2 regions of the Exiguobacterium sp. QJM3NY_9 genome follow, and region 2 is predicted to be linked to the other one. Evidence: predicted binding sites of a transcription regulator. Region 2 holds the regulator's gene; the other holds the start of a gene.

Region 1 (16,777 bases), 1.2 Mb from region 2:
ATGCAAAGCCATTTCAATTACCTGTCTCCGGTTACGTGTCCAGCCCGTTCGGTCCACGGAACAATCCGTTGACCGGCAAGTCGGAGATTCATACGGGCATCGATCTCGTTAATGCTAAAGGAACACCGATTCAGGCAGCGGCAGGTGGTATCGTCCTGCGCGCCGGAAGTGCGACAGGATACGGGAATGTCGTGATGATCACCCATCTGATCGACGGGAAAGTCTGGACGACGGTTTACGGACATCTTGATTCCGTCGCCGTGAAGGCAGGGCAAACGGTCATGCCGGGGACGGTCATCGGAAAGTTAGGTTCGACAGGCTGGTCGACTGGTCCTCATCTTCACTTTGAGATTCATCAAGGGGAGTGGGCGGTCGGACAACCGAACGCGGTCGATCCAGCCCCGTACATCTTTTGATTGATCTATAGCTCTTTAGCGAAAAGATAGGGTAACCTATCTTTTTTTGCTATACTGAAAAAAATAGCAGGTTTACACCGGAAACGAGGAATCAAGCGTGAAAAAATCTACAACGGCAGTCATAGCAGTCAGTACATTCGGACTTGGCCTAGGGGCAGGCGCAGTCGGTATGTTAGCAACAGGTGGTACCGACACGGTGACGACCAGTTCATCGGGCGAATCGGGGGACTGGAAAAAGGTCGATCAAGTCCGCCAGATGATTTCACAGTATTACCTAGAAGATGTCACGGATCAAGAATTGCTTGAAGGAGCACTCAGTGGGATGACGGAAGTGCTTGACGATCCCTACTCGGTCTACATGGATGAATCGGAAACTGCGTCGTTCAACACGAATCTGTCTTCATCGTTTGAAGGAATTGGCGCGACACTGGAGCAAAAGGGTGAGGCAATTGTCATCGTCGCTCCGATTAAAGGGGCACCCGCTGAAAAAGCAGGAATCAAGCCGGGTGACGTCATTATAGAAATCGATGGCAAGTCGACGAAAGGTCAAAAGACGGATCAAGCTGTCAAAAAGATTCGTGGTGAAAAAGGGACGGAAGTCGTCTTGACGATTCAACGCGGGGGACAAGACCCGATGAAAATCACGATTGAACGCGATACGATTCCGATTGAGACCGTTTATTCGGAAACAGAACAAGTGAACGGGAAAACGATTGGTGTACTCCAAGTGACTCAGTTCTCTGACCCGACTGCAGAAGAGTTCGAAAAGCAACTCGCTGCTCTCGAAGCGAAGAATATCGATGGACTCGTCATTGACGTCCGGGGAAACCCGGGCGGACTGTTGACGGCAGTTTCGAAAATGATTGCGCCATTCATTCCGAAAGATACACCGATTTTCCAGGTCGAAGACAATAAAGGCGACCGGACGCAGGAATTCGGGAAGGCGGACGCGAAGAAACCTTATAACATCGTCGTGTTGGAAGATAGCGGTTCCGCGTCAGCGTCAGAAATTTTAGCCGCTGGTCTGAAAGAAGGCGCCGGTGCAGAAGTCGTCGGTACAAAGTCATTCGGTAAAGGGATCGTCCAAAGTGCGTATGACTTAAAAGATGGTAGTGACCTGAAGCTGACAACGAACAAATGGCTGACGCCAGACGGGAACTGGATTCACAAAAAAGGAGTTAAACCGACCGTTGAAGTCAAACAACCTGCGTATTTCAATGTCACGAAAATATTGACGGATGACAAAGCGCTCAATGTCGGGGACTATGGAAAATCTGTCGAGAATGCACATCTCGTGCTCGAAGCGATCGGTTACGATCCGAAAGGGCAGGATGGGTATTATGGCGACACGATGAAACAAGCAGTCGAACAACTTCAAAAAGATGCCAAGCTCGAAGTCACGGGTAAGATTGACCCGGTGACGGCTTCCGAGATGGAGACACGTCTCTTGAAAAAGTTAGAAGACTCGAAAAATGATGTACAACGCATCAAGGCACTTGAAGTTGCCGCTGAATAAATCACGGAAAGAGGTCTGAATGGGCGTGGAATTATTCGATGGAATCGGTTGGACAGTGATTAGTCTTATCGCTAGTCCAATCCTGTGGTTAGCCATTCTAGTCAGTGTTGTAATCGGTATTCGTCGCGTCAGGCGAGAACGGAACTTGTTCCGCTCGAAATCACGCGATCAACGGACCGACATTTTTGAGACATTGCTGCCCGGTCTGCTCGTCGGGATTGTCTTATCTGCAATCAGTTTGAGTTTACAGGTGACCGTCAGCCCGGTCTTCATTGTCGCCTTTACGGCGCTCGCCGCCGTGACATTGGTGATTGGCGTCGTCCGGTTTAACTTGCCGCTTTGGCCGCTCAGCGTTTTGGCACTTATCGGGTGGTTCGTGACGGATGAACGGATGGACGGGATTAAAGAGGTCGACGCGACGACGTTGCTGTTGCTTGCGAGCTTGACGTTGCTGGCAGAATTGACGCTCGTCGCGTGGCGCGGTCAAAAGCAGTTGTCCCCATCACTCGTCTTATCGAAGCGGGGGCGTTTCATCGGTGGGTTGTCCGCGAACAAACTGTGGTTGATTCCGTTGCTCGTCATTGTTCCGGGCAGTAGTCTCGAGGAATGGTTTCCGCGGTTCACTTTTCCGGAGTACGTCCCGCTCGTGCTCTTTTTCCCGCTCGGCTTCAGTTTTCTGTTCACAGGAAAATTACCGGCTGAGTTGATGCGTCCATTGATTCGGGGTCGCGTCATCACATTGTTACTCGCGGTCTTGTTGACACTGGGTGCGTACGTGACGAACCGGGAAGAATGGTTATTCGGTCTACCGCTCCTGCTCGTCTTGCACATCATCTTGCACCAACGGGTCAAACGTTTGAATCGTTCAGAGACGCCGATTTTCCTCAATGGAAAACGGGGTGTCGTCATCTTGGGGACGTTCCCTGGATTACCGGCATCAGAAATGGGGCTCGTACCCGGAGAAGCCATCTATAAGGTCAACGGTGATTTTGTTGATTCCGAGACGAGCTTCTATGAAGCGATTCAAAAGCATAAACCGTACTTACGTCTCGAAGTGATGAATCATAATGGAGATGTTCGGTTTGCACAACGGGCTTTTTATGAACAAGATCATCATGAACTCGGCATCATGTTCGTCAGTGAGCCGGGGAATCGCCGGACTAAAATTCGAACGCTTCAATAATGAGCATCCTCTATCACGTGAGTGGTAGGGGATGTTGTTGTTTCTTGAGTGAACTTTATCTTTTTCAGAGATAATCCGTACTGGGACTTTTTCTTTTTTGGAAAAACGGGTAACTTCCTAGAAGGAGCACTTCATAATCGAATGTTTGTTCGTAAAGTGATACAATAAAAATAGATTTTTTACGGAATGAGGGGGAAGTTAGCGATGGATTTTGAGTTAGTGTCACCATTTGAACCAGGCGGCGATCAGCCGGCTGCCATTAAACAATTGGTCACCGGCGTCAAGAACGGCGAGCGGCATCAAACGTTGCTCGGAGCGACCGGAACCGGTAAGACGTTCACCGTCTCGAACGTCATCAAAGAGATTAAAAAACCGACGTTAGTCCTGGCGCATAATAAAACACTGGCCGGGCAACTGTACTCGGAGTTCAAAGAATTTTTCCCGAACAACGCGGTCGAGTACTTCGTCAGCTTTTATGATTACTACCAACCGGAAGCGTATGTCCCGTCGACGGACACGTTCATCGAAAAAGACTCGTCCATCAACGATGAGATTGATAAACTCCGTCACTCGGCGACATCTTCCTTGTTTGAGCGAGATGACGTCTTGATCGTTGCTTCCGTCTCGTGTATCTACGGTCTCGGTAACCCGGAAGAGTACAATAATCATGTGTTATCGCTTCGTGTCGGCAATGAGATGGGGCGTAACGAGATGCTCCGTCGCTTGATTGACATTCAATATGAACGAAATGACATCGACTTCCAGCGCGGGCGGTTTCGTGTCCGTGGTGATGTTGTCGAGATTTTCCCGGCGTCACGAGACGAACAATGTGTCCGTGTCGAATTTTTTGGTGACGAAATCGAACGGATTCGCGACATGGATCCGTTGACAGGTGAAATCATCGCCGACCGTGAACATATCTCAATCTTCCCGGCGTCCCACTTCGTGACGGGGGACACACGTCTTCAAAAAGCAATCGCGAACATCGAAGTCGAACTTGAGACGCAACTCGCGAAGATGCGTGAAGACGGGATGTTACTCGAAGCGCAACGTCTTGAGCAACGGACGAACTACGATCTCGAGATGATGCGTGAAATGGGTTACTGCTCAGGAATCGAAAACTATTCCCGTCATTTAAACCTGATGCCGGAAGGATCGACGCCGTATACGCTCATCGATTACTTCCCGAAAGACTTCTTGCTCGTCGCCGATGAGTCGCACGTCACGTTACCGCAAATCCGCGGGATGTATAACGGTGACCAGGCGCGGAAACAAGTCCTCGTCGAGCATGGTTTCCGTTTACCGTCAGCGAAAGATAACCGGCCGCTTCGTTTTGAAGAGTTTGAAGAGAAGGTCAGTCAAGCAATTTATATCTCAGCGACGCCGGGACCTTATGAGCTCGAGCACTCAAAAGAGATGGTCGAACAAATCATTCGTCCGACGGGACTCGTCGATCCGACAATCGAGATTCATCCGATCACGGGGCAAATCGATTACTTGATGGACAACATCCGGGACCGCGTCGCGAAAAATGAACGGGTTCTCGTGACGACATTGACGAAAAAAATGTCGGAAGACTTGACCGATTATTTAAAAGAGAACGGTGTCAAGGTCAACTACATGCATTCGGAAATTAAGACACTCGAACGGATTGAAATCATTCGCGATCTACGGCTTGGTAAGTATGACGTCCTCGTCGGGATCAACCTGCTTCGTGAAGGGCTCGATATTCCGGAAGTGTCGCTCGTTACGATTCTCGATGCAGATAAAGAAGGTTTCTTGCGGTCCGAGCGATCATTGATTCAGACGATCGGACGGGCGGCCCGGAACTCGGAAGGGCACGTCGTCCTGTTTGCAGACAAGATTACGGATTCGATGCAACGGGCGATGGATGAGACGGAACGTCGGCGCAACATTCAGCTCGCGTTCAATAAAGAACACGGCATTACGCCGAAAACGATTCAAAAAGACGTTCGCGGTGTCATCAGTACGACGATTGAAAGTGATGATACGGTCGAAAAACTGGAGAAATTCAATAAACTGAAAAAACCGGAGCGCGAAACGCTACTCGAACAGTTGGATCAAGAGATGCGACAAGCAGCGAAAGACATGCAATTCGAGCGCGCAGCAGAGCTTCGAGATCTTATATTAGAATTGAAAGCAGGTGCCTAAGTTGGGAGACAAGAAAAATAAGATTATCATCAAAGGCGCTCGCGTCAATAACCTTCAAAATATCGATGTCGAAATCCCGCGCGATCAGCTCGTCGTCTTGACGGGCTTATCGGGATCCGGGAAGTCATCACTCGCGTTCGATACGATTTATGCGGAAGGGCAACGACGTTATGTCGAAAGCCTCTCCGCTTATGCACGCCAGTTTTTAGGGCAGATGGATAAACCGGATGTCGATGCGATTGAGGGACTTAGTCCGGCAATTTCAATCGATCAAAAGACGACGAGTAAAAACCCCCGCTCGACTGTCGGGACGGTGACGGAGATTTATGATTACCTCCGTCTGCTGTATGCGCGAATCGGCAAACCGATCTGTCCGAACCACGGGATTGAGATCTCGAGTCAAACGATCAGTCAGATGGTCGACCAAGTGATGGAGTTACCTGAGCGGTCACGGTTGCAGATTTTGGCACCGATCGTTTCCGGACGAAAAGGGGCGCATGTCAAAGTCTTTGAAGATTTGAAAAAAGAGGGCTTCGTCCGTGTCCGTGTCAATGGCGATACAATTGATTTAACGGATGACATCGCACTCGAAAAAAATAAGAAACACTCGATTGAAGTCGTCGTCGACCGTGTCGTCGTCCGACCGGACGTCGAATCACGGCTCGCCGACTCACTCGAAACAGCACTCCGCCTTGCGGATGGACGTGTCATCGTCGATACGATGGATGGCAATGAGCTACTTTTCAGTGAGCATCATGCGTGTCCCATTTGTGGTTTCTCAATCGGAGAACTCGAACCACGGATGTTCTCGTTCAATTCGCCATTCGGGGCCTGTGCCTCATGTGACGGACTCGGGACGAAACTTGAAGTCGATGTCGATCTTGTCGTACCGCATGCAGACAAGTCACTCAACGAAGGGGCAATCGTCGCGTGGGAACCAACGAGCTCACAATATTATCCGCAACTGCTCAAAGCAGTCTGTGAGCACTTTAAAATCGACATGGATACGCCGTTCGAACAGTTGTCAGACGAACAACGCGACATCATCTTAAACGGCAGCACGAAAGAAGAAATTCACTTCCGCTATGAAAATGACTTTGGCATGGTCCGCAACACGGATCTGTTCTTTGAAGGTGTCTTGAATAACTTACAGCGTCGTTACAAGGAGACGTCATCGGATTTCATCCGCGAGCAGATGGAAGGATACATGGCGAAAAAAGCATGTCCGACCTGTAAAGGGCATCGTCTGAAACGCGAATCGCTTGCCGTCAAAGTATCCGGTATCCACATTGGGGAAGTGACGAAGATGTCAGTCAAGCAAGCCGTCATCTGGTTCGAAGAGTTGCCGGCGAAACTATCGGAAAAAGATCAAACGATTTCACGGATGATTGTTCGCGAGATTCATGAACGGTCATCGTTCTTAGAAAACGTCGGTCTCGATTATTTGACGATTTCCCGTGCTGCCGGTACATTGTCCGGTGGGGAAGCGCAACGGATTCGTCTCGCGACACAAATCGGCTCCCGTCTGACAGGTGTCCTCTATGTCCTTGATGAACCGTCAATCGGCTTACACCAACGTGATAACGACCGATTGATCAGTACGCTGAAAACGATGCGCGATCTTGGAAATACGTTGATCGTCGTCGAACATGATGAAGACACGATGATGGCAGCGGATTACCTGATTGATATCGGACCCGGTGCCGGTGATCACGGCGGCTTCGTCACAGCGGCCGGTCGACCGGAAGAATTGATGAACGACGCGAATTCACTGACCGGACAATATTTGTCGGGGAAGAAGTTCATTCCTGTGCCGACTGAACGGAAACAACCGGACGGACGGGCGTTACGAATTAAAAAAGCGTCAGAAAATAACTTAAAAAATGTCGACGTCGATATCCCGCTCGGCTTGTTCGTTGCCGTGACCGGAGTATCAGGTTCCGGGAAGTCGACATTGATTAATGAAATTCTCTACAAGACGATTGCACATGAGATGAACCGGGCAAAAGAAAAGCCGGGAGCGCATAAAGGCATCACAGGACTCGACCAAATCGATAAAGTCATCGACATCGACCAATCTCCGATCGGTCGGACACCACGTTCGAACCCGGCGACGTATACAGGTGTCTTTGACGACATTCGTGATGTTTTCGCTTCGACGAACGAAGCGAAGTTACGCGGCTATAAAAAAGGACGCTTCAGTTTCAACATCAAAGGTGGACGGTGCGAAGCGTGTCGCGGAGACGGGATCATTAAAATCGAGATGCATTTCTTGCCGGACGTCTACGTTCCGTGTGAAGTCTGTCACGGGAAACGGTATAACCGCGAGACGCTCGAAGTAAAATATAAAGGTAAAACGATTTCGGACGTTCTTGAGATGACAGTTGAAGAGGGACTCGAGTTCTTCGAAAAAATTCCGAAAATCAGCCGGAAGCTGCAAACGATTGCTGACGTCGGATTGACGTACATGCGTCTCGGACAGCCGGCGACGGAACTGTCGGGCGGTGAAGCACAACGCGTGAAGCTTGCTTCGGAACTGCATAAGCGGTCGACCGGGAAAACGATTTACATTCTCGACGAACCGACGACGGGACTGCATGTCCATGACATCGCCCGCCTGTTGAAAGTCTTGCAACGCCTCGTCGACAACGGCGATACGGTCCTCGTCATCGAGCATAACCTCGACGTCATTAAGACGGCGGATTACTTGATTGATCTTGGTCCGGAAGGTGGCGATGGTGGAGGTATGATCGTTGCAACAGGAACACCGGAAGACATCGTGCAAGTCAAGGAATCGTATACAGGACATTACTTGGCACCTGTTTTGGAACGGGACGCAGCCCGAATCGAATCATGAAACTTTTTTGACGGAGGATTCGTAAAAGGGAAGTAAGGGAAGTAGAACGAAAGAGTGAATAAGTTTTCCTGCGTCATAGCGTGTTCAGAAAATAGGAGGGGAATGTTCATGAAACAAGATATGCGTCAGTTGATACTTGAACAGGTAAAAGAAGGAAAGTTGACGATCGATGAGGCACTCGATAAGCTCGAACGCCTTGAAGCACTCGATCAACAACAATCGACGACAGCAAGTAATCATAAGTATGTCGATGAACCGGAACAGTACGACCGCGTCGATCATTACACGGTTGATTCACTGACGTCGAAAGTGATGTCTGCTTTTGATGGTCTCGTCAACCGGATTAAAGAGAGTGATCTCTCATTAAATCAGACGTCCGGTCCGAACGTCACGTACGTCAAACAATTCCCATTCAGTGGAGAGACGATTCATTTGGATTTATTTAATGCCAATGCCGTTGTCGAACCAAGTGATTTAGAGGAGTGTGAGTTGACGGTGACGGGGCGTCCGCTTCGCCAAGTCAATGAGGAGCAAGCGCTCGAACAACTTCAAGCGTCGCTTCAACATTCCGTCTCCGCTAACACGCTATCGATTCGCTTGAAAGATAAACGCGTCCGGGCGACGATCCACTTAAAAGTTCCGCGTCGTCACTACGAGGCGTTCGTGTTACAGACGTTGAATGGTGAGATTACGTTGTCGTCGCTTGACGCGACGAGCGTTCAACTGATGACAGCGAACGGACGGATCCATGTCCGCGATCTTTACAGTGAGGATTTGAAAGCTTCGACGGCGAACGGTTCGATTGAAGTCGAAGAGTCAGAAGTCAAAATGTTAAAAGCGAAGACGGCAAATGGTCAAATCATCGCGAACGGGGTTTTTGAACGTTCTGAGCTGAAAACCGCGAACGGCAATGTCCGTTGTGAACTCAAAACAGCCCACGACGCGAAGATTCAAGCGTCGTCACTCGCGGGAAGCATCGCTTTGATGTTGCCGCATGGCGCTGAAGTATATGGTGAGCTGGAAACAAACTTTGGTGGGTTGAATTGTAACCTCGATGAGATGGAAGTGATTCGCGACCAAAAAGATGTCGTGAACCGTAAACTGCATTTCGTCTCCGGTCGTGACCGGACGCCGAAGATTGAAGTCGAAGCCGATACGAAAACGGGAACGATTTCCGTGACGCACGGTGTTCACTTAAGTCCACAAGCGTTCTAATCAAAAATCCCGCCTGCTTCCTGAAACCGGAGCCGGCGGGATTTTTTTATCGCTTCCTGATGCAAATGTATGATTAAGCATCGCAATCAAAAAATAATGTGTGACTACAGTCAAAAAGGAGGGGATGCCATCTAAATGATGCGCATCCCCTTCTTTTTGATTAGTAGTTATAGTCTTCATCCATCATTGGTTCGTCCCAGTTCATATTGTCGAAGTTGTTCATGTCGTACCCGAATGAAATGAATGTGATGACACCGACGATAGCGAGGACGATTGCGGCAATAATTAAGCCGATTCCCATCCAACTTTTGCTGCGCGCCCGGTTCCAATAAAAGACGATTGCGAGAATGAGTGAAATAAATGGACCACTTAGCACGATTCCGACCAGTGAGATGATGAAAAATAAGAGCGATGTCTGATTTTGATCACGCGAATAGGACTTCCACATATCGATTAACGAGATGATGATGTAGACGAGTCCGAGGATTGCAAGGATCCCGCATAAAATCATAATGATGATCATTCCGATACCACTACCTGACATATTCATCATTATAAAACCCCTCCTTTGATTTGTTCCTAACTGTATTCAATTCCCAAGATGGTAAGCTTCTAATCGAATTCATTGATTTTAGCAAAAATATGGTACAATACTTCAAGTGAAAGGGGCTGATTGAGCGTGCAAGCAAAAGTGCGAACAGCTGAAATCGTAAAGCAATTCAATTTAAAAATTGTCACCGGAGAAGAAGGACTACATCGTCCGATTTTGACGGCTGATCTCTGTCGACCAGGCCTCGTCCTCGCTGGTTATTATGCGTATTATCCGGCAGAACGTCTGCAAGTCCTCGGGAAAACAGAATTGACGTTTTTCAACAACCTGACGTATGAGGAACAGCTCGAACGAGCAAACGTCCTCTGCACGGATGAAACACCAGGGATTTTAGTGACGCGCGGGTTTGAGGTACCGGAAGCGATCATCAAAGCAGCTGACGAAACGAACGTACCGCTCTTGACGACGAAGGGACATACGACATCGGTCGAATCTCAAATCACGAACTTCCTCGAAGCGGAACTCGCCCCGACGACAGCGATGCACGGCGTCCTCGTCGATATTTACGGAGTCGGCGTCTTCATCAAAGGGGCAAGTGGTGTCGGTAAATCCGAAACGGCACTCGAACTCGTCAAACGGGGACACCGCCTTGTCGCGGACGACTCCGTTGAAATTCGTCAGACGGGTGACGGCATCTTGGTCGGGACAGCGCCGAAATTGATTCAGCATCTCCTTGAGATTCGCGGAATCGGCATCATCGACGTCATGACGTTGTTCGGTGCAGGTGCTGTACGGTCGCATAAAAAAATCAGCCTCGTCTGTAATCTGGAAATTTGGGATCAAACGAAAGTCTATGACCGCGTCGGTCTTGATCAAGAGACGTTACAAATCATCGATACGGAAATTCCGTTTTTGACGATTCCGGTTCGTCCCGGGCGTAACCTTGCCGTCATCATCGAAGTCGCGGCGATGAACTATCGTCTGAAAAATATGGGCATCAACACAGCAGAAGAATTCGCCGGACGTCTCGCGCAAGCGATCGAAGACGGGAACGGTGGTCTATGATGGGGACACTCGCAACGGTACAACCGACATTCGACCGCGTCGCGATTGAGCTCGGTCCGATTCCAATCTATTGGTATGGTGTCGTCATCGCCTTGGGCGCAATCGTCGGCTTGATGATCGCGATCTTCGAATCGAAGCGAATCGGCTTCAACGAAGAATACGCGGTCGATGTCGTCATCTGGTCGATTCCGATCAGCATCATCTGTGCCCGGATTTACTATGTGGCTTTCGAGTGGCAGTATTACGGTCAACATCTCGATCAAATCATCAACATCCGCCAAGGCGGAATCGCGATTCACGGTGCCATCATCGGGGCGATTTTGACAGTCATCCTGTATACGCGAAAGAAAAACATTTCGTTTTGGCAAATCGCCGATATCCTGGCACCGTCACTCCTGTTCGGTCAAGCGGTCGGACGCTGGGGTAACTTCTTCAACCAAGAAGCGCACGGGGGAGAGACGACATGGTCGTTCCTGCAAGATACGTTGCACTTGCCGAACTGGATCGTCAATCAGATGTATATCGACGGCGTCTATTACGTGCCAACGTTCCTCTATGAGAGCATTTGGAACATCATCGGCGTCATCTTGTTGATTGTCTGGCGGATGAAGTTCAATCCGCGTCGCGGCTACGTCTTCCTCGGTTATCTCGTCTGGTACTCGATTGGACGTTACTATATTGAAGGACTCCGGACGGATAGTCTGTTGATGGGGGACGGACTGCGGACGGCACAAATCGTCTCGATTTGTTTAATCGTCTTCGGACTCGTCATGATGGTCATCCGGAAAAATGCTGTCCGCTACTTGGATGGAACGACACGGGAGGCGAAGTAAAACGATGATTAATACGATTCTATTTGATTTAGACGGTACGTTGATTGATACGAACCCGTTGATTCTAAAAAGTTTTGAACATACGCTCAGTTACTACTATCCGGAACGGACGTTTACGGAGGCAGAATTGCTTCCGTTCATCGGTCCGACACTGGAAAAATCATTTTCAGAGCTCAACGCCAAGCAGTGGAAAGAAATGGTCGCCTTTTACCGCAGCTATAACATCGCGATGCATGACGCACTCGTCCTTGAATATCCGGGTGTCCTCGACGGTTTACGCCGCTTGAAGGAACAGGGCTACAAGATGGCGGTCGTGACGTCAAAAAGTCGTCGCGTCGCCTTAAAAGGGATTGAGCTGTTCGGACTGACGTCACTGTTTGAGACGATCATCGCAGCAGACGACGTGACGGAAGAAAAACCAGCCGTCGAACCATTCGAAAAAGCGATGGCACTCCTCGGTTCGACAACAGACGAGACAATCATGGTCGGGGATAACGACACGGATATCAACGGCGGGAAAAATGCCGGGTTGAAAACCGTTGCGGTCGGCTGGGCAATTAAAGGACGTCCGTATCTCGAAGCATTAGAGCCAAGCGTCATCATCGACTCGATGGAACACTTGAGTGACTGGATCGAGGCGCAAAATGGCACGGCGGACTGATCGCTATCACGTCGGGGCGACGAATCCGTTATGGCACATGTACCGGACGGTTTCGTTCTTCAAGGTCATGTGGTGTTTCCTCATCATTACAATCGGGCGATTTTCGCCGTCGCTCCGCTTTAAGAATGGCTTGTACCGGACGTGTCTCCGGATGAAGATCGGCGACCGGACGGCGCTTGCCTTGATGGTGATGCCGGACACGATGTTCCCGGAACGAATCTCGATTGGCTCGAATACGATCATCGGCTTCAACACGACGATTCTCTGTCATGAGTATTTGACGACCGAGTACCGGATTGGCAACGTGACGATCGGTAGTGACGTCTTAATCGGCGCGAACGTGACGATTTTACCAGGGGTGACGATCGGGGACGGTGCTGTCATCGGTGCCGGTTCCGTCGTTCACCGGGACATCTTACCGAACGAACGCGTCTCGAGTCAGCCGCTTCGCCGGCATGAAATGTGACGAAACTGTGAGAAGGAGGTCGATCCGCAATGAATTATATTCGCTTCACCTATAAGACAGGAAAGTATTTCGGAAGATTATTCGCAGAACGTCCACAAGGTCTCGTCGTTGAAGTCCTCGCCGTCGAGAAACATCCGACGCAAGGTGATCTGCATCAACCGAACCAAGTTGACGTACCGCTCTTCCATATCCGTACCGCCTTACATCAACACGAAAAAATCACGGTTTCTCCAAGTGTCGTCTATGCATATGACGGAGAGATTCCAGCGTATTCCGACAGTTTACGCCAAGCATTCGAAAAAGATGTTGAGCGTCTGCAAAACAAGAATCCGCAAGAAGATGCTTTTGTACGAAAATGCTTAGAGAACTACAAGGAACTCGAAACCATTTATGCGAAACGTTGGGCGTAAACCCCGGCGTTTTTTTCTGTTGCAACGCTATCCGAGATAGGTTATTCTTGTCTCTGCAACTACGAAACTAGATTTATATTATGGGGGCTTGAATCACTATGGAATTAACGGAATACAAAGCAGACCCCTTTGCGATTACAACGCGCCAAGCGGAACTTTTTTATTTTCGCGGACGGAAGGCGCATCGGGAAGGGAGACTCGAAGAGGCGGTCTATCATCTTGACGAAGCGACGACGCTTCAACCAGAAGATGTCCGTTACCTACTACGTTACGCACGTGTCCTGTTCGAAACGGGAGAAATCAATCATGCGAACGATGTATTGAAACGTGTCCGTGCACTCGATGAGTCAAATACCGAATCACTCTTTTATTTAGCGAATAACTATGCGCACGTTTCTTTATATGAAGAAGCAAAAGAATATGCGCTCGAATATTTAAAACATGCGCCGGCAGGCAAACACGCAGAGGCATCGGCCGCACTCGTGGAATTGATTGATCTTGAGCAAGAGCTTGAGGATGACGATGAAGATGAGTTGATTCGTCTCCATGCACAAGCCCAGCGCCAAATCGATAAAGGGATGTTGTTTGCAGCACAGGACACACTCGAGTCCTTGATCGCGACGTACCCGACATTTTGGCCAGCCTACAATAACTTGGCAATCGTCGAATTTTATCTCGGTGAAAATGACCGGGCTTTCCATTCGCTTGAACGCGTCTTAGAAGGAAATCCGGGAAATCTCCACGCGCTTTGTAATACGCTCGTTCTCTTACATGAGATGGGGCAGGATGAAGAAGCGCACCGTCTGTCACGGAAGCTCGAACACGTTCGTTCCGTCAATCTTGAAACACGTTATAAAGTCGCATCGACTCTTGCGATCATCGGTCGTCATGACTTAGCGTACGAAGAATTGAAATTGCTCGAACGCCGTGGCTACCGAGGCGACCCACTATTCGGTCACTGGTTATCGATTTCTGCATTCAAAACGGGACATATCGAAGAAGCCGCAGCCTTCTTACAATCAAAAGAAGCCGCGAGCTTACGGGAAGAACAAGAGGCATACGACATTCGTCATAACCTTCAGTTTCGTTCCGCCTTGATTCAAGCGTTGAAAACGGAAGATGATGTCTCACGCATTTTCACGGCTTTGTTACTCGGGAAACTAAATGACGAGGAAGCACGGTTGGCCCTTTCGATGATGCCGGAAGTAACGGATCACGAAGATGTCCTGCAGCTGACAGAACAAATTTTGCATGAGATGAATGGACGGAGCGATATCGTCGATGAACGGATTCATCGTGCCTTACAGACGATTCGTCTCGCAGAACATTACGTATCTGACGAAGAGCGGATGAGCCTCGAAGGCGATTTTTATGAACGGTTTGCCCGACTCGTCCTCAGTGGCGAAACGTTCGACTCGGTTGAAGGTTCAGCCGCTGCATTAATCCATCTGTTTCATGAATTGCGTGAAGGAATGTTGATTGAAGAGTGTGCCGAACTGGTCGATGTCTCCTTTGACGAGGTGGCGATGACGATTCGTGCCTACAAACAACACCTGACACCTGCTCGGGCAAAATGTTAGACGTTTGCCATATTCTCACCTATACTCAAATTACAATGAAACTTAAGATGGGGTGGAAACATGACAGAAACTGCTGAAAAAATTTATGATGTCATCATCATCGGCGCAGGTCCTGCCGGAATGACGGCAGCACTTTACGCATCACGCGCAAACCTTTCAACATTGATGATCGAACGCGGTATTCCAGGCGGTCAAATGGCCAACACGGAAGATATCGAGAACTATCCGGGATACGACAGCATCCTTGGACCGGACCTTTCACAAAAAATGTTCGATCACTCGAAAGCATTCGGCGCAGAATACGCGTACGGTGACGTCCGTAGCATCGAGGATGGACGTGCTTTTAAAACGGTCCATGCACACAACAAAGATTATCATGCGCGTGCGATCATCATCGCATCGGGCGCACAATATAAGAAAATCGGTGTACCGGGCGAAGAAGAGCTCGGCGGTCGTGGTGTCTCGTATTGTGCCGTTTGTGACGGAGCTTTCTTTAAAGAAAAAGAATTGTTCGTCATCGGTGGTGGGGATTCAGCGGTCGAGGAAGGTGTCTACTTGACACGTTTCGCGAAAAAAGTCACAATCGTCCACCGTCGTGAAGAATTACGTGCACAAAAAATTCTTCAAAAACGTGCGTTCGATAACCCGAAAATCGATTTCATCTGGAACCATACCGTCAAACAAATCAACGAACAAGACGGTAAAGTCGGTTCAATCGATTTAATCAATACGAAAACGGCAGATGTGACGACACATCCAATCGATGGTGTCTTCATCTACATCGGAATGAACCCGATCACAGGTTACGTCCAAGATCTTGGTATCTTGAACGATCAAGGATATGTTGTGACGAACGAAGGCATGGAGTCAAACATCAAAGGAATCTTCGCAGCTGGAGACGTCCGTGAGAAAACGCTCCGTCAAGTCGTTACGGCAACGAATGATGGTTCGATTGCTGCTCAAAATGCACAGCATTATATCGAAGCGTTACTCGAGGAATTACAGGAATCATCACAGGTGTAAGACAGGAACCAGCTTTGTTGGAGGGGACTTCAATGAGGCTGGCTCTTTTTTTATGCTATACTGAATTTGGAATAAAAAATACACGCGGAACTGTTGTCTGGAGGGCGAAAAGATGGAAGAGAATCAACCGCAATTGGTCATCATCACGGGAATGAGTGGAGCTGGAAAGAGTGTCGCCATGAATAGCTTTGAGGACTTAGGCTACTTCTGTGTCGACAATCTCCCACCGACGTTACTGCCGCAATTGATTGAAGTGATTGGGCAAGTCCGTCCGAAAATTGCCGTCGCCATCGATACACGTGCTCGTGATTTTATTGATAGTTTCTTTGTCGTTTACGAAGATTTGAAAAAAACGAACCTGCAGATTCGGATGTTGTACTTAGACGCACGCAATGACGTCCTCGTGCGCCGCTATAAAGAGTCGCGGCGTTCGCATCCACTGGCGCCGACTGCGTCACCACTGATTGGTATCGAGCGAGAGCGGACGCTGCTCGAAGGATTCCGTGACAAGGCACAGATGCTGATCGATACGAGTGACATCAAACCGCTTGCACTGAAAGAACGCTTGCTCAAAGAATTTACGGAAGGGGAACGGATTCCCTTTACCGTCAATGTGATGTCGTTTGGTTTCAAGCACGGTCTGCCGCTCGATGCCGATCTCGTCTTTGATCTTCGTTTTCTGCCGAACCCGTTTTATATTCCGGAGTTACGTCCGAAAACGGGACTCGATCTCGAAGTGTCGTCATACGTCATGAAATGGCCGGAAGCGAAATTGTTCTATAAAAAGCTCGTCGACTTGCTTGAGTTCCTGATTCCCCAGTACGAACGGG
Region 2 (16,777 bases):
GACGGATTTCCATCGTGTGATCACGACTCCTATACTTGCACCACCGAGCGTCGCGCAAAGAACGGCGATTTCTGGAGAAAAGTAGCGCATGGTGATGTAAAGCATTAGTAAGACGATCAGTAAGAGGCAACTGTTCACGGCAATGCGGGAACGTTCTCCTTCGAACTGTAAGTACAATAAGCCGATGAACATCGCCGTCAGGGCAAAGTCGAGACCGAAGCGCTCAGGATCAGGGAACCAACTGCCGACGAGTGCTCCGAGAACAGTTGCGACGATCCAGCTGAGATACGCAGTCAGGTTCAAGCCGTGCATGAAAGACGGGGAAAGCGTTCCTTTTTGCGCAGTATTCATCGCGACAGCGAACGACTCATCTGTCAATAATGTCCCGACGCCGATCCGATCACGGATATGCCGGGTCTCAACATGCGGTGCAAGCGTCAGACTCATCAATAAGTGCCTGAGATTGACGATGAACGTCGTCAGGATGATGGCAGAAGCGGGACTATTTAATAATAAAAGACTTGTGATGATGAACTGGGCGGCACCGGCGTAAATGAAGACGGACATGAATCCGACTTCAAGAGGGGATAAACCGGAGGCACGACCGACGATGCCGGCTGAAAAACCGATTCCGAGATAACCGAGAACAGTTGGTAAACAGGCTTTGACCCCTGCTTGGAATGAAGAAGACACGACACAATTCCTCCTTTTTTGACATGTAAGATGAGCATAGCATCCGTACTCAAAAATGGACACTAAGTGGTCAATATTTTCATATGTTTTCTTGACATAAGTTTGCTTGAATTGTGGTAAAGACTAAGTGGTAGTGCAAAAAATCGTTAGACGAAGGAGCGTTCAAGATGGATAAATTAATGCAAGATGCCAACCGATTCGTATCAGATATGGTGGAAGGTCTCGTTTTAGCTCATCCGGATTTATATGCGAAAGTCGACGGCGTCAATGTCGTAAAACGAAAAGAACCACTGAACGGAAAAGTTGCCCTCGTTTCGGGTGGCGGCAGTGGGCATGAGCCAGCCCATGCTGGTTTCATTGGTGACGGGATGTTAGCTGCAGCAGTTTGTGGAGAGGTCTTCACCTCACCGACACCAGATATGGTCCTTGAAGGGATCAAGGCAGCAGACGCTGGTAAAGGCGTACTTCTCGTCGTTAAAAACTATTCCGGGGACGTCATGAACTTTGATATGGCGAAGGAACTGGCAGAACTTGAAGATATCGAAGTCGAGACGGTTGTCGTAAAGGATGACATCGCCATCAAAAAAGAAGAAGATCGCCGCGGTGTCGCGGGTACAGTCTTTGTCCATAAAATTGCCGGTGCGGCAGCGGCGGAAGGCAAGTCGCTTGCTGAAGTCAAAGCAATTGCCGAGAAAGTCATCGGAAGCGTGCGTTCGATTGGGATGGCACTTTCACCGTGTTACATGCCGGAAAGCGGAAAACCTGGTTTCGACTTACATGAAGATGAGATGGAAATCGGAATTGGAATCCATGGTGAAAAAGGAATCGACCGGAAACCGGTTGCGTCCGTTGAAGCAATCGTCACGGAACTGCTCGACCGACTGACAGCAGAAGTAACAGACAAAAAAGTCGCTGTCATGGTCAATGGTATGGGTGGAACGCCGGAATCGGAACTCTACATCACCTACAAGTATGTCGCGGAACAATTACAAGCAAAAGGCTACGACATCGTCCGTCCATACGTTGGAAACTATATGACATCGCTTGAGATGCACGGTTTCTCGATTACGTTACTTCCGGTCGACGACGAGCTCGTCGGTTACCTTGACGCAAAAACGAATGCAATCGGTTTTTAATCAGACTAAAAATTTTTAAAAGAAATAGAAGAGGTGGATTGAAATGAAGTTAACGACAGAACAGTTTCGTGAAAGTTTACTGAAGGCAGCAGCACAGATTGAAGCCCATAAAGATGAACTGACCGATCTTGATCGTGAAATCGGCGACGGCGATCACGGGATTAACATGTCACGCGGTTTTCAAGCCGTCCAAAAAGAACTAGAAGCACATGGTGAGTATGAAGATTTAGGTGATTTGTCAAAACAAGTCGGGATGACGTTAATCAAGACGGTCGGTGGGGCGTCTGGTCCGTTATATGGAACAGCGTTCGTCAAGTTCGCCGGAGCCTTTAAAGGGAAAAAAGAAGTGGAAGGGCAAGAACTGGCACAAGCTTTTGTTGAAGCGACGGAAGGCATCAAGATGCGTGGAAAGTCTGAATTCGGTCAGAAAACAATGGTCGACATTTGGACACCTTTCCATGAGGCCTTGAGCAAAGAGGTGGATTTAAACGCTGCACTCGAACAAGCGCTCCGTGATACAAAAGAACGTGTCGCGACGAAAGGGCGGGCTTCCTACTTTGGAGACGCGACAGTCGGCGTCCAAGATCCAGGTTCTTTATCGAGTGCACTCTTGTTACAAGAAATCGTGGAGGTGCTACATGGTTAATGTAATTCTCGTTTCACACAGTGAAAAACTGGCGACTGGTCTAAAGGAACTGCTTGCCGAAATGGCACCGGATACACCAATCCTGCTAGCGGCCGGTTTAGCGGATGGAAGCATCGGTACAGATGCTTCGCGCATTGAAGAGACGTTGAAGGCGCTCGACGATGACGGTGTCATCTTGACGGATATCGGTTCTGCAACAATGAATGCGGAGTTGGCCCTTGAACTGTATAGCGGTGATAAAACGGTCCAATTTGTCGAGGCACCGCTCGTCGAAGGGGCATTCCTCGCGGCTGTTTTAAGTGGTCAATCGAAGTCACTGACTGAAGTCGTTGACGGATTGAGAAATGAATTCGCCTAAATGATTCGCGTAAGACCAATCTCCCTTCTAAGTCAGGTATCTGCCTGCTCATTTAGAGGGGAGTTCTTTGGTGTGGGATTGAGAAGGTGTATGAATTAAAAGGTCAAAGACAAAAAAGAAGCGATTTCGAGTGATATCGAAATCGCTTCTTTTTAATAGAGTGGTGCAAAAGTCATCGTTGTTCGATTAGACGTTTGCGTTGGCTGCTTTTTTGTTCGGTGTGAATGCCATTGTCGCTTCGACCGCTTTTTGCCATCCGGCATAACGTTTTTCGCGATCGTCTTCTTTCATTTCAGGTGTGAATTGATGGTTGAGTTTCCACTGCTTTTTGATTTCAGCTTTATCTTTCCAATAGCCGACAGCGAGTCCAGCGAGGTAGGCTGCACCGAGTGCCGTCGTCTCATTGATTTCCGGGCGGTCAACTGGAACACCGAGAATATCCGATTGGAATTGCATCAAGAAGTCGTTGGCAACGGCACCACCGTCGACGCGTAACGTTTTCAGTTCGATGCCGGAATCTTGCTGCATCGCTGTCAAGACGTCGCGAGTTTGGTAAGCGAGTGACTCGAGTGTTGCGCGGACAAAGTGCTCTTTTTCCGTCCCGCGTGTCAATCCGAAGATGGCACCGCGAACGTCGCTATCCCAGTACGGTGCACCAAGACCAACGAAAGCAGGAACGACGTAGACACCGTCTGTTGAATCGACTTTCAAAGCGTAGCCTTCTGAGTCTTTTGCATTTTTCAACATCCGGAGACCGTCACGTAACCACTGGATTGCAGAACCGGCAACGAAGATGGAACCTTCGAGTGCGTATTCCACTTTGCCGTCGACGCCCCAAGCGATCGTCGTCAGGAGTCCGTGGTCTGAAGAAACGGCTTTTTCGCCCGTGTTCATCAACATGAAGCAACCTGTACCGTATGTGTTTTTCCCTTCGCCCGGTTCAAAACACGTTTGACCGAACAAGGCAGCTTGTTGGTCACCGGCGATGCCGGCGATTGGAACTTCGAAGCCGAAGAAGTGATACGGGACTGTGTTGTCGTAGACTTCACTTGATTGACGGACTTCTGGCAACATCGATTTAGGAACTGTCAGGATTTCAAGTAACTCGTCATCCCATTGTTGTTCGTAAATGTTGTACATGAGTGTCCGTGAGGCATTCGTGTAGTCTGTGATATGTGTTTTTCCACCTGAGAGCTTCCAGACGAGCCACGTATCGATTGTACCGAAGAGCAGTTCCCCGTTCTCTGCTTGCTCACGTGCACCATCGACGTTATCTAGAATCCATTTGACTTTTGTTCCTGAGAAGTAGGCATCGATGAGTAAGCCAGTTTTATCGCGGAATTTTTGATTGAGTCCTTGTTCCTTTAGCTCATCACAAATGTCGGCCGTTTGACGCGATTGCCAGACAAGGGCATGATAAACTGGTTTTCCCGTTTCCTTGTTCCAGACGACTGTCGTTTCACGTTGGTTCGTGATTCCGATGCTCGCGATTTGACTCGGTTTGATGTCAGCCGTTCCGAGTGCATCCGCCATGACTGCTAAAATCGAACCCCAGATTTCATTTGCATCATGCTCGACCCAGCCTGGTTGTGGGAAGTATTGTTTGAATTCACGTTGAGCAGAGTTGACGATTTGACCATCATGATCGAAAATGATGGCGCGTGAGCTTGTCGTTCCTTGGTCGAGTGCTAAAATATACTTGTTTTCCATCTGTGAGTCCCCCTTGAATAGTTAAGATACCTAATGCTCAATCAAAATAACAGTTGATAGATGAAGACGGCGATTGCGCCTCCGATGATTGGTCCGACGATCGGAATCCATGAGTAACCCCAGTCTGATGATCCCTTACCCGGAATCGGTAAGATCGCGTGGGCGATACGTGGACCAAGGTCACGGGCAGGGTTGATTGCATAACCCGTCGTACCACCGAGCGAAAGACCGATGACGACTACGAGGAGACCGACGATCAATGGATTGAGTCCGTCTGCAAACGTATTCGCTCCAAGCGCCAAGATACCAAAGACGAGAACGAATGTCCCGATGATCTCAGATACTAAGTTTGATCCCGTATGACGGATCGCTGGACCTGTCGCGAAGACACCGAGTTTTGCGGCTTGATCTTCTGTCGCTTCAAAATGTTTCATGTAATGAAGCCAAACGAGTACTGCGCCAAGGAATGCTCCGACAAGTTGAGCAGCGATATAGATAGGTACATCTGCCCACGGTAAGTCAGAATTGAGCGCGAGCGACAAAGTAACCGCTGGGTTCAAGTGGGCACCACTGGATGCCGCGACGTAAACACCGGTCATAACGGCGAGACCCCAAGCGAGCGTGATGACAATCCAGCCACCATTTTCAGACTTGGTTTTCTTCAGAACGACACCGGCGACGACGCCATCCCCGAGTAGGACGAGAATCAATGTTCCCATCATCTCACTAATAAAATTACTCATGCAAAAACCCTCCCTTTGGATTAAAGCGAATAATGCCTTTCTATTTAAACCTAACCCGAATTGATAACGTTTTCAATACAAATAATTGAAATATAGGAATAGAAATTTTCAATATTTAGGTTTAAAAAAATTAGAATTGGATAATAAAAAGACTTTTTCCATGATTAAATGGAAAAAGTCAGGATCGACGTTTTTTTCGTTTCTTTTTAGGGCGGAACCAGCTACTCGTATGATCAAGGATGATATGAATCGTACTTGCGGTCATCACACCGATAATAAAAGCAGGCATGACGTCAATCAATGAGTCGACCGTACTTGCTTGAATGATTTCACTATAGAAGGCTAAAAAAAGAAGCGGAATCAATAAAGCAGCACTGTAGAGTAGGCGGATGACATCTCCGATGATTAAGCCATGCGACCAGATGGAGCGGTGCGGCATAATTTTGACGTATGGCATCCAAAGGACACGCAAAGGGCCGAAACGATAGTAAGGTTCCGATTTTAAGTCTAAGTCGGGCGAAAGCCATAAGGTCCCGACGGCGATTCCGACAGCTGTCGGGAGCCAATCCGTTTGGTTCGTTGCGACCGAATAAACAACATATCCTGTGAGGGCAACGGAGTTGACCGTATCATGTACATTTCCAGAAGGCATGAAAAAAGACCAGCTCAGCTGGTCCCTCTCTTAGTGAATCGTCCGGTAAACGCCGATGACCTTGCCAAGAATCGACACGTTATCGAAATACATCGGGTCCATCGAGTCATTTTCTGGTTGAAGACGTACCTGTTGATCTTCTAAGAAGAACCGTTTGACTGTCGCTTCACTATCTTCGGTCATTGCAACGACAATCTCCCCGTTTTCTGCTGTGTTTTGTTGACGCACGATAACACGATCGCCATCAAGAATACCTGCATTAATCATCGATTCGCCATCAATCGTCAACATAAAGACGGTTTCATTTCCTACATAATGTGCAGGGAGTGGGAAATGCTCTTCTATGTTTTCAATCGCAGTGATCGGAAGTCCGGCAGTTACCTTGCCGATAACGGGGACATGGACGATCGCTTCGTTGATTTCTTCAGGTTTATCAAGCAATATTTCAATCGCGCGTGGTTTCGTCGGGTCACGGCGAATCAGTCCACGTTTTTCTAGACGATCCAAATGACCGTGTACCGTTGAGCTTGAAGCAAGACCAACAGCTTCACCAATTTCGCGAACTGAAGGTGGATAGCCCTTTAACTTCACTTCAGCGATGATGTAGTCAAGGATTTCTTGTTGACGTTTAGACATTTTCCGCATACGAATTGCCACCTCTTTCCGGATTGGTTTTTTTAGGATTTAGGAATATATGTTTCTAGAATTACTATAACATAGAACAAATGAGCGTACAAACAATTGTTCGATGTTTTTGTATTGACCGAACACTGGTTCTATGTTTATTATAGATTATGCGAACAATTGTTCCGAGAACATTTATTCTAATAACCTATTTGGAGGGATTCATGATGATTCATTCTATTCGTACTCATGCCTTTTCAATTCTGTTTTATACGCTCAGTTTTGCTTTCATTCTTTTTCTTTTAACGCCACGACCGGATGAAAAGGTCCACCAATTACTCACGGCGTCAGTCACGGTCGATGAGAACGTAACGGTCGAACAAGTTGCAGAAGTCTACAATGATGGTTCGATGACGAACCAGGAATACATTGACTGGCTGATCAAGAACAATGAGCTCGAAACAAAACATGTCATTTCGAAAGACAAAATCGTTGTACCAATCGCACAACAATGACAGAATATAAAAGTTGTTGAATGAACGAACAGGGGTGTGAGGTACGATGAAAGTAGTAATCTACTGTCGCGTCTCGACGGAAAAAGAAGCACAAGAGAGCTCACTGGAGCGGCAAAGAGCAGAACTGTCGGGACTCGCTTTAACAAAAGGATTTGAAATCATAGATATCATCGTCGAAAAAGAAAGTGGCTATGATGTAGAGCGAGAAGGGATGTTAACCGTTCTTGATTATGTAACGCGTCATCTGGTGGAAGCGGTGCTCGTGACGGACGATACACGAATCGGACGAGGAAACGCCAAAATCGCGATTTTGCATACGTTCAAAAAACATGATGTCCAGTTGATGACGATGGAGTCAGACGGTGAATACAAACTGGCGGATGCGGAAGCAATGGTCCTCGAAATCGTTTCACTCGTTGAGGAATACCAGCGTAAGCTCCACAATGCAAAAATTGCACGCGGCATGCGACGGGCTGTCGATAATGGTTTTAGACCCGAACAAAATCTCAATCGGCAAGGCGAGAATGCCGGCCGCAGTCGAAAGGAAGTCCCGATTGAAGAAATCGTTCGATTACGTGAACTTGGTTTGACATTTGCTGACATCGCGACGACCTTACGCGGCATGGGGCATGATATTTCGAAAGCGACGGTCAACAGGCGTTATCTTGAATATAAAGAAGTTGTCCAGTCTTATGAATGAAAGCAGGTGTTGTGTCATCTTGACGCGACAAACTTGCTTTTTTTTTTCGGGTCTTTTACAGTAAGGTTACTATTAAAGTGCTCCGCGTTGAGTCAAAGAGAAAGAGGGATACTATGTTATCACAAGAACAACTCGATCGAATTAATGAACTTGCCAATAAATCAAAAGTCGAACCGTTAACGGAAGCTGAGACGGCGGAACAAAAAGAATTAAGAACGGCCTATTTAGAAGCATTTCGTGGTTCGTTCAAAAATCAAATGATGGGCATCAAAATCGTTGATGAAGAAGGAACGGATGTTACGCCTGAAAAATTGAAGCAAGCACAAGAAGAAGAACGCAATAAACAGTAAGCAAGTTTTGTATGAACGAAAGCTGCGTCGCTCAATCCGTGAGCGAGGTAGCTTTTTTAATGGGAAAATCAGTAATGTGTATCATGAAAGTTGCTTGAAAAGGGCAATAGAGAGCGCATTCATTTTAATGTGACATACTATTTAGAAAAGTTGTATCACATTTCTGTGTGTGCTAAAATGATATAGAATTTGTGAAAAAGAGAGAGGATGATTGTTTTGACGAACATGACAACAGTAGAATTATTAGCAGTAAATACGATTCGTACCTTATCAATTGATGCAGTACAAAAAGCGAACTCGGGCCACCCGGGAATGCCGATGGGTGCAGCACCGATGGCATTTACATTATGGGCGGATCATATGAACCACAACCCTAAAAATCCAGAATGGTTTAACCGTGACCGTTTTGTACTTTCAGCAGGACACGGTTCAATGCTTCTCTACTCACTCCTCCATTTATCAGGATACGACCTCGCGATGGATGACTTGAAGTCATTCCGTCAATGGAACTCAAAAACACCGGGTCACCCGGAATACCGTCACACAGCAGGTGTCGATGCGACGACTGGTCCACTCGGACAAGGCATCGCGATGGCCGTCGGGATGGCGATGGCAGAACGTCACCTCGAAGCGAAATACAACCGTGACGACTTAAACGTCGTCGATCACTTCACGTATGGAATTTGCGGAGACGGTGATTTAATGGAAGGTGTCTCTGCAGAAGCGGCTTCACTCGCAGGACATTTAAGTCTTGGTAAACTCGTCGTCCTGTATGATTCAAACGACATCTCGCTTGATGGCGACTTGGACAAGTCATTCTCCGAAAACGTCCAACAACGTTTTGAAGCATACAACTGGCAAGTCATCCGTGTTGAAGATGGAACGGATATCGATTCGATTTCAAAAGCACTCGACGCGGCGAAAGCGGAAACAACAAAACCGACATTGATCGAAGTCAAAACGGTTATCGGATTCGGTTCGCCGAACAAATCAGGGAAATCGGCTTCACACGGTGCACCACTCGGCGATGCGGAAATCAAGTTGACGAAAGCAAGCTACGTTTGGGATCATGAAGAATTCTATGTACCGGAAGAAGTCAAAGACTTGTTCGAGGAGCGCATCGAAAAACGTGGCGCTGATACAGAAGCAGCATGGACGGAAAAAATGGAGCAATACAAAGTAGCACATCCGGAATTGCACGCTGAGCTTGTTCAAGCGATCAACAATGAATTGCCGAGCAACTGGGAAGCAGATCTTCCGACATATGATCTGACATCGAAAAAAGCAACACGTCAGACGAGTGGGGAAGTCTTAAACGCTCTTGCGAAAAACATTCCATCAATCTTCGGTGGATCAGCTGACTTAGCTGGTTCGAACAACACGATGCTAAAAGGCGAAGCTGACTTCGATATCGATCCAAGCGGCCGTAACATTTGGTTCGGTGTCCGTGAGTTCGCGATGGCAGCAGCTGTCAACGGAATGGCACTTCACGGTGGCGTCATCCCTTACGGTGCGACATTCTTCGTCTTCTCAGATTACTTGCGCCCGGCAGTCCGTCTTGCAGCATTGATGGGGATTCAATCAATCTTCGTCTTGACGCATGACTCGATCGCAGTGGGAGAAGATGGTCCAACACACGAGCCAGTCGAACACTTGATGAGTTTCCGTGCGATGCCGAACTTGACGGTCTATCGTCCGGCAGACGGAAAAGAAACGATTGCCGCTTGGAAAACAGCTGTTCAATCGAAAAACAAACCGACGTTGCTCGTTATGACACGTCAAGGTTTACCTGAACTTGAAGGCACGACAGTCGAAGGTGCTGAAAAGGGTGGTTATGTCATCGCAGGTGACGTAAACACAGCAGATACAATCTTGATGGGAACGGGTTCAGAAGTTCACTTGCTCGTCGAAGCACAAAAACAACTGGGTGAAAAGGTTGCGGTCGTTTCACTTCCATCATGGGAGTTGTTCGAAGCGCAAACAGCTGAGTACAAAGAATTTGTCTTACCAAAACGGATCACGAAACGTCTTGCGATCGAAGCAGGCGCGTCACTCGGTTGGTACAAGTACGTGGGAACAGAAGGACAAGTCATCGGAATCGATCGTTTCGGCGCATCGGCTCCAGGAGACCTTCTATTAAAAGAGTACGGTATGTCTGTCGAAAATATCTTGGAAACAGTCAAGCAACTCGGATAAGTGGAACAGGTGCGCGTTCATGCGCACCTTTTTCATGCATTATCTATGCAAACGGTTAGAATTATAGTATAGTAAAAAGCGACGTTTTAAGTTAGAGGAGGAAGCAACTTGGCTACATGGATTTGGATTTTAATTGCCCTTCTTTGCTTGGTAGCAGGTGTCGCCCTTGGTTTCTATATCGCTCGTCGATACATGATGAACTATTTGGAGCAAAACCCGCCAATCAACGAAGATATGATTAAGACATTGATGATGCAAATGGGTCAAAAGCCATCACAAAAGAAAGTTAACCAAGTGATGCGTTCAATGAGTGGTTCGATGAAATCACCTAAAAAATAAGCAGTTTCAAAAGGAGACCCTTGTGGTCTCCTTTTTGTTTGCTATTTACTGGAAAGATGGCTAATCTAAAATGTGAGACTATTTAAAATACTCAATTGATTTGAAAAAGGGGGGGAGACTTGAATGGGAGTCTTCAAGAAATTGAGTTGGTTTTTCCGACTTGAATGGAAAGCATATAGCATCGGCATCATTTGTTTGATTTTTGTCGCAGGTCTCGAAGTGATTCCACCAAAAGTCATCGGGACGACGGTCAATGGATTAAGTGACGGTACATTGACGAAAGAGAGATTGTTTACACTCGCCGGGGTGCTCGTGTTGATCGGAGTCTCGACCTACGTCATCCGTTACTTTTGGCGTTTTTACATCTTCGGCGCATCGATCCGGCTGGGCCGGTTGTTGCGGAGTCAGCTTTATGGTCACTTTTCAGATTTAGACCAATCGTTTTATAAGAAATATCGAAGTGGAGACTTAATGGCGCATGCGACGAATGATGTCCAAGCGGTTTCAATGACGGCAGGGGCAGGGATTTTGACGCTCGTCGATTCTGTGACAATGGGAAGTTTTGTCGTTGTCATGATGGTGACGACAATCAGTTGGAAACTGACGCTCGTTTCCCTTCTGCCGATGCCGTTGATGGTCTACTTGACATCGCGTTACGGAAAGATGCTGCATTCCCGTTTTCATGATGCACAGGAAGCCTTTTCTGACTTGAATGACAAAGTAGCAGAAAGTATCAGTGGCGTCCGTGTTTTAAAAGCAACGGGTGAAGTCGAGTCAGACGTGACGACATTCACGTCGTTATCGGACGATGTCGTTCAAAAAAACCGTCGTGTCGCGAAAATTGATGCGTTGTTTGATCCAACGATCTTTGGACTCGTCGGTTTATCGTATATCATCGCCGTCGGGTACGGAGCATATTTGTTACAACAAGGGGAAATCCGGATCGGTGACATCGTCGCTTTCACTACATACTTAGGTCTCTTGACGTGGCCGATGCTGGCATTCGGCTGGTTATTCAATATCGTCGAACGAGGACGTGCTTCGTATGACCGAATCGAACGGATGCTTGCCGTGGAGCCGGAAATTAAAGATGCGAAGGAAGCGGTGACGACCGTCGATTCACCACGACTCGATATCGCGATTGACCGTTTTATCTATGACACACAGCCGGTTCTCGAACAGATTGATGTCACACTCGAGCCTGGAAAGTCGCTCGGAATCGTCGGGCGGACAGGTGCTGGGAAGTCGACGTTTGTCCGGTTATTAACCCGCGAATATGATGTCAAACAAGGGGCTATTCGAATGGGAGGGCAAGATATTAAACAACTCCTCCGCGAAACGGTCCGGAAGCAGATCGCCGTCGTCCCGCAAGACCATTTCTTGTTCTCAGCATCGATTGCGGACAATATCGCTTTTGCGAAACCGGACGCTTCGATGGAACAAATCATGGAAGCAGCTCGTGTTGCTGCTGTCCATGACGATATTCTTGGTTTTAAAGAAGGTTACGCGACGATGGTTGGAGAACGCGGCGTGACGTTATCCGGTGGACAAAAACAACGGATTTCGATTGCCCGGGCGTTACTCGCCGACTGTCCGATTTTAGTGCTCGATGACGCGTTATCGGCCGTCGATGCGAAGACAGAAGAGGCGATCATCGATCATTTCCGCACGGCTGATAACGAACAGTCGCAAATCATCGTCGCCCATCGTTTGTCGGCCGTTTCCCATACGGACGAAATCATCGTTCTCGACGCGGGACGGATCATCGAACGGGGGACACATGAGCAGTTGTTGCGGCGAAAAGGCTGGTATAAAGAAACGTATGACCATCAACAACTCGAATCATTAGTTGAACAAGGGGGTGGACCGTTTGAATCATGATATCAATGAAAAAGACGTCTTGAAGCGTCTGCTTCGGTTTGTCGGTCCCTTTAAGAAACAAGTCTTTGTGGCGTTCCTTCTCTTATTGGTCACGACGGGTGCGAAACTCGGAGGACCTTATTTAGTTAAAATCTTCATTGACAACTATGTCACGACTGGTAATTATCCAGTCCAGGAAGTCGCCTTATTATTTAGTGCCTACCTCATCTTGCATACGACAGGGATTATCGTCGATTATTTGCAAGCATTTGAATTTCAAAAAATCGCGTTAAAAGTCATTCAGCGCTTACGGATTGATGTGTTTCGTCACGTCATGCACCTGCGACTCGCTTACTTTGACCGGACACCGGCTGGGGTTTTAGTCTCGCGGATCACGAATGATACGGAAGCGATCAAGGAACTCTACATCGGCGTCCTCTCGACGTTTGTCCAAAGTGGTGTCCAATTGATCGGAACTTATATCTTCCTCTATTTCTTGGACCCGACGCTTGCGACAATCGCACTTGTCTTACTGCCTGTATTTTATTTCGTCATCTGGATCTACCGCAAGTACTCGACGAAATATTATGCAGAAGTCCGCGATTTGTTATCGAAAATCAATGCGCAGTTAAATGAATCAATCAACGGGATGGCGATCATTCAGCAATTCCGCCAAGAAAAACGATTAATGGCGGAATTTGAAGAGACGAACGTCGCCCACCAAAATGGTCGTTATAAAAACTTAAAGCTCGACAGTTGGTTACTTCGTCCAATCATTGAACTGATGCTGGCGATTTCAATCGCGACACTCGTCACGTACTTTGGATTCTTATCATTTACGGAGACGGTTCAAGTCGGTGTCGTCTATGCCTTCATTAGTTATCTTGAACGCATTTTCCAACCCGTTCAACAAATCATGCAACGGTTGTCTGAATTCCAACAGGCGATTGTTTCGGCCGACCGTGTGTTTAAGGTTCTCGATACGGATGAGCCGGAACCGACGAAAGGGTTGCCTGGTGCAGCGAGCGTCACGGATGGACATATCGTCTTTGAAGACGTGCGGTTCAGTTATGATGGAGAGACGGAAGTCTTGAAAGGGATTACCTTTGAAGCGAAAAAAGGACAGACGATTGCCCTTGTCGGTCAGACGGGAAGCGGGAAAAGTTCAATCATCAACATCTTGATGCGGTTTTATGCCTATCAGTCGGGACGAATTTTGATTGATGGAAAACCGCTCGAACAGTTACCGGAAGATGAATTACGGCGTCACGTTGGACTTGTCCTGCAGGATTCGTTCCTCTTTACGGGAAGTGTCGCTGATAACATTCGGTTGTTTGACGATCGGATTTCGTTTGGAACCGTTGAAGAGGCGGCCCGTTTCGTTCAGGCGGATGGTTTCATTCACCAACTTGACGAGGGATACGATAGCCCGGTCGCCGAGCGCGGGGCAACGTTCTCAGCCGGAGAACGGCAATTGATTTCATTTGCACGAACGATGGCGCGTGATCCAAAAATCTTAATCTTGGATGAAGCGACAAGTTCAATCGATACGGAGACGGAAGAGAAAGTCCAGACGGCATTGAAACGAATGCGGGAAGGGCGGACGACGATTGCAATCGCTCACCGATTATCGACGATTCAGGACGCCGACTTGATTCTTGTGTTACATCAAGGGGAAGTCGTCGAACAAGGAAATCACCAAACGTTGATTGCGAAAGACGGACTCTATAAAAAAATGTATCAATTACAGTCGGGTCATGTGACTTCGATTACGTAAATGCACACAAAAAGGCCTGCCAGGCGATCTCGCCCGGCAGGTTTTGCTGTTACTTTTTTTAATTAGTAGACAGTTACTGTGACGTTTTGGCGTCCCCAGTTGATGGCTTCTTGTTGTGAACCAACGAGAAGGTCAAGTTTGTTACCTTGAATTGCGCCACCACGGTCGAGAACAATTGCTTCACCGATACCTGAAATGTGCATCCGTGTGCCAATCGGGTATTGTGAAGAAGCTGCTACGATACGCATACCATTGTACGTGATCGTGTTTGTTACATCATAACCGCTAGCAGTCAATGCACGACCGTTGTAAAGCTGGCTACCGTTGCTTGATGGATCGTTCGTGTATGCACTTACGTTCATCGTCACTTTAGTACCAGACTTCGCTGAAGTCGTTTGTTTAGTTGCAGTAGCCGGTTTAGCCGCTGGTTTTGGTGCTGGCTTAGCTGCTGGTTTTGCTTCTGCTTTAGGAGCTGGAGCTGCTGAAGTCGAAGCAGTAGAACCAGAAAGTGTAGTGTAAGCACTATGCACATAGCGCGTTTTACCATCGATTGTTGTTTTAATCCAAGAACCGACTTTACTTTCTACGTTTACTGTTTCACCTTTATACAAGTTACCTACATCTTTCGAGTTCGTAGTAGGTTGTGTCCGAACGTTTAATACTGCCGTAGTGACTGTAGCTTTTTTAAAGTCGAATGATGAGGCAGCAGTAGTATATGCGCCATGTACATAACGTTTTTGGCCATTGATGCTTGTTTTGATCCATGCACCAGAACGTCCTTCGACATTTAATGTTTGCCCTTTATATACGTTACCTACGTCTGCTGATGCTGTTGTAGGTGCTGTGCGAACGTTGAGTACTGCTGTGTCTACTTTTACCGTCTCTGAGGCAGCCTCTGTCTCTTGGGCGAATCCTACTGATAGAGCCGTTGCTGCAAGTCCTGCAGCGAAAACTGCTTTTTTCATTATTGATGTCCTCCTGACATATGCTGTGTTTACTGTTCCTACTCTACACCCCGAAACCGGGTAGTGCGTTTACAGGTCAATGTCATTAAAGTTACAAAAGAGGTCAGTGTGACAAACAGATTGCAAAAAGCGTGTTTTTGTCATTAGTAGGTCATAAAGCATGGTTTTTAAGTCGGTTCGTAAGTCTTTATGCCTATATAAAGAATGAACGGAAGCAATTGTAATGTACAAAAGTCATGAATCAATCCCTTGTCTAAAAATAAGTTGAACCATCTTCTAATCAGACCGGAGGCGAAGTTTGAGAGAAGAAGGAGGGCATGACAATGAAAAAGCGATTGAACAAAAACAAACCCTCTGAATGGAAAGAGGGTTTGCTTAAAAAGGATTAGTGATCAAACAAGTACACTTAATGGAAGGTGCCACGAAATGACTGCATTGAATTTTCGTTTTATGTGAGGAGCCGCTCATTTGAAGAGCCAACGGCATAAGTTTGCATAATCCGTGTGTACTCGACTAATAACAGATCGAGTTCGTGACTGAGCTTCAATACATGTGGGGAGGTGAAACTAGACCGATCTGCTTGAAGATACAGTTCGCTTCGTTTTGCTTCAATTGCTAAGGTCAGTAATTGTTGGCTTGTCATAGCAGTCTCCCTTACATTGGTGTCGTATCCATATTCTAGCAAGTGATTATTCGGAGTGCAACGAAATTTTAGTAAGATAAAGTAAATGTAATTTTTTTGTAATTTGAGAAGTCACGAATCTTTCTTATCTTTTGTGAGATAATAGGTGCTAAATGATGCGGAGTTTGGCAAAATAGAGAAGAACTTCTTCTTATAGAAAGGAGCTGCTGAAATGGAGCTCTCGTTGTGGTTAGCATTTGGGGCAGGGTTACTGTCATTCGTGTCTCCCTGTACGCTACCGTTGTATCCGGTATTTCTTTCGTACATTACCGGAGTATCTGTAACGGATTTAAAAGAAAAAGGTGTCCGGGAAAGACGTTCACTTTTCCATACACTCGCCTTTTTAGTCGGGTTCGCACTCGTATTCGTCGTCCTTGGATTATCGACGTCACTCTTTGCGGACGTCTTCATCACGTATCGCGATACATTACGGATGGTTGGGGCCCTCGTGATTTTCGTCTTCGGGATCGTCTTAGTCGGTTTATGGCAGCCGACGTTCTTGATGCGTGAAAAAAAATTGAATCTTGGTGAACGCAAGGGCGGTTACATCGGTACAGTCCTCGTTGGAATCGGATTTGCGGCAGGCTGGACACCATGTACAGGTCCAATCCTTGCTGGTGTCATCGGTCTAGCGGCGACGAATCCGAGCCAAGGTATGCTCTACATGCTGTTTTATGTCCTTGGATTTTCGATTCCCTTCTTATTAATGGCCTTTTTTGTTGGACGTTCGAAACTCCTTGTCCAGTACAGTCTCAAAATGACGAAATTCGGTGGCGCCTTGATGATGGTCTTCGGAGTCATGTTGTATTTCAATGGCTTGAGTAAATTTGC

Evidence for each region. The regulator LexA, encoded in region 2, represses DNA repair genes until DNA is damaged. The targets are predictions, from matches to a motif close to CGAACATATGTTCG.
Region 1: uvrB (excinuclease ABC subunit UvrB) is a predicted target of LexA. The motif match lies at 3,254-3,267, and genes of this name have one in related genera.

Annotation. Positions count from the first base shown of each region.
Region 1 is NZ_CM149679.1:2,398,623-2,415,399, reverse strand. It holds gene AC0VYQ_RS12385 (murein hydrolase activator EnvC family protein) at 1-416, shown strand, start outside; gene AC0VYQ_RS12380 (S41 family peptidase) at 514-1,932, shown strand; gene AC0VYQ_RS12375 (PDZ domain-containing protein) at 1,952-3,115, shown strand; gene uvrB (excinuclease ABC subunit UvrB) at 3,320-5,287, shown strand; gene uvrA (excinuclease ABC subunit UvrA) at 5,289-8,144, shown strand; gene AC0VYQ_RS12360 (DUF4097 family beta strand repeat-containing protein) at 8,253-9,359, shown strand; gene AC0VYQ_RS12355 (Asp23/Gls24 family envelope stress response protein) at 9,520-9,912, opposite strand; gene hprK (HPr(Ser) kinase/phosphatase) at 10,039-10,974, shown strand; gene lgt (prolipoprotein diacylglyceryl transferase) at 10,974-11,807, shown strand; gene ppaX (pyrophosphatase PpaX) at 11,812-12,468, shown strand; gene AC0VYQ_RS12335 (acyltransferase) at 12,452-12,934, shown strand; gene kapB (sporulation phosphorelay system protein KapB) at 12,964-13,344, shown strand; gene AC0VYQ_RS12325 (tetratricopeptide repeat protein) at 13,443-14,924, shown strand; gene trxB (thioredoxin-disulfide reductase) at 14,985-15,947, shown strand; gene rapZ (RNase adapter RapZ) at 16,060-16,777, shown strand, end outside.
Region 2 is NZ_CM149679.1:1,173,261-1,190,037, forward strand. It holds gene AC0VYQ_RS05810 (AzlD domain-containing protein) at 1-13, opposite strand, end outside; gene AC0VYQ_RS05815 (AzlC family ABC transporter permease) at 1-693, opposite strand, end outside; gene dhaK (dihydroxyacetone kinase subunit DhaK) at 861-1,829, shown strand; gene dhaL (dihydroxyacetone kinase subunit DhaL) at 1,873-2,475, shown strand; gene dhaM (dihydroxyacetone kinase phosphoryl donor subunit DhaM) at 2,468-2,833, shown strand; gene glpK (glycerol kinase GlpK) at 3,020-4,543, opposite strand; gene AC0VYQ_RS05840 (MIP/aquaporin family protein) at 4,585-5,286, opposite strand; gene AC0VYQ_RS05845 (metal-binding protein) at 5,465-5,938, opposite strand; gene lexA (transcriptional repressor LexA) at 5,969-6,583, opposite strand; gene yneA (cell division suppressor protein YneA) at 6,790-7,077, shown strand; gene AC0VYQ_RS05860 (YneB family resolvase-like protein) at 7,124-7,777, shown strand; gene AC0VYQ_RS05865 (DUF896 domain-containing protein) at 7,891-8,127, shown strand; gene tkt (transketolase) at 8,335-10,323, shown strand; gene AC0VYQ_RS05875 (YneF family protein) at 10,432-10,662, shown strand; gene AC0VYQ_RS05880 (ABC transporter transmembrane domain-containing protein) at 10,786-12,543, shown strand; gene AC0VYQ_RS05885 (ABC transporter ATP-binding protein) at 12,533-14,299, shown strand; gene AC0VYQ_RS05890 (SH3 domain-containing protein) at 14,362-15,264, opposite strand; gene AC0VYQ_RS05895 (aspartyl-phosphate phosphatase Spo0E family protein) at 15,713-15,907, opposite strand; gene AC0VYQ_RS05900 (cytochrome c biogenesis CcdA family protein) at 16,119-16,777, shown strand, end outside.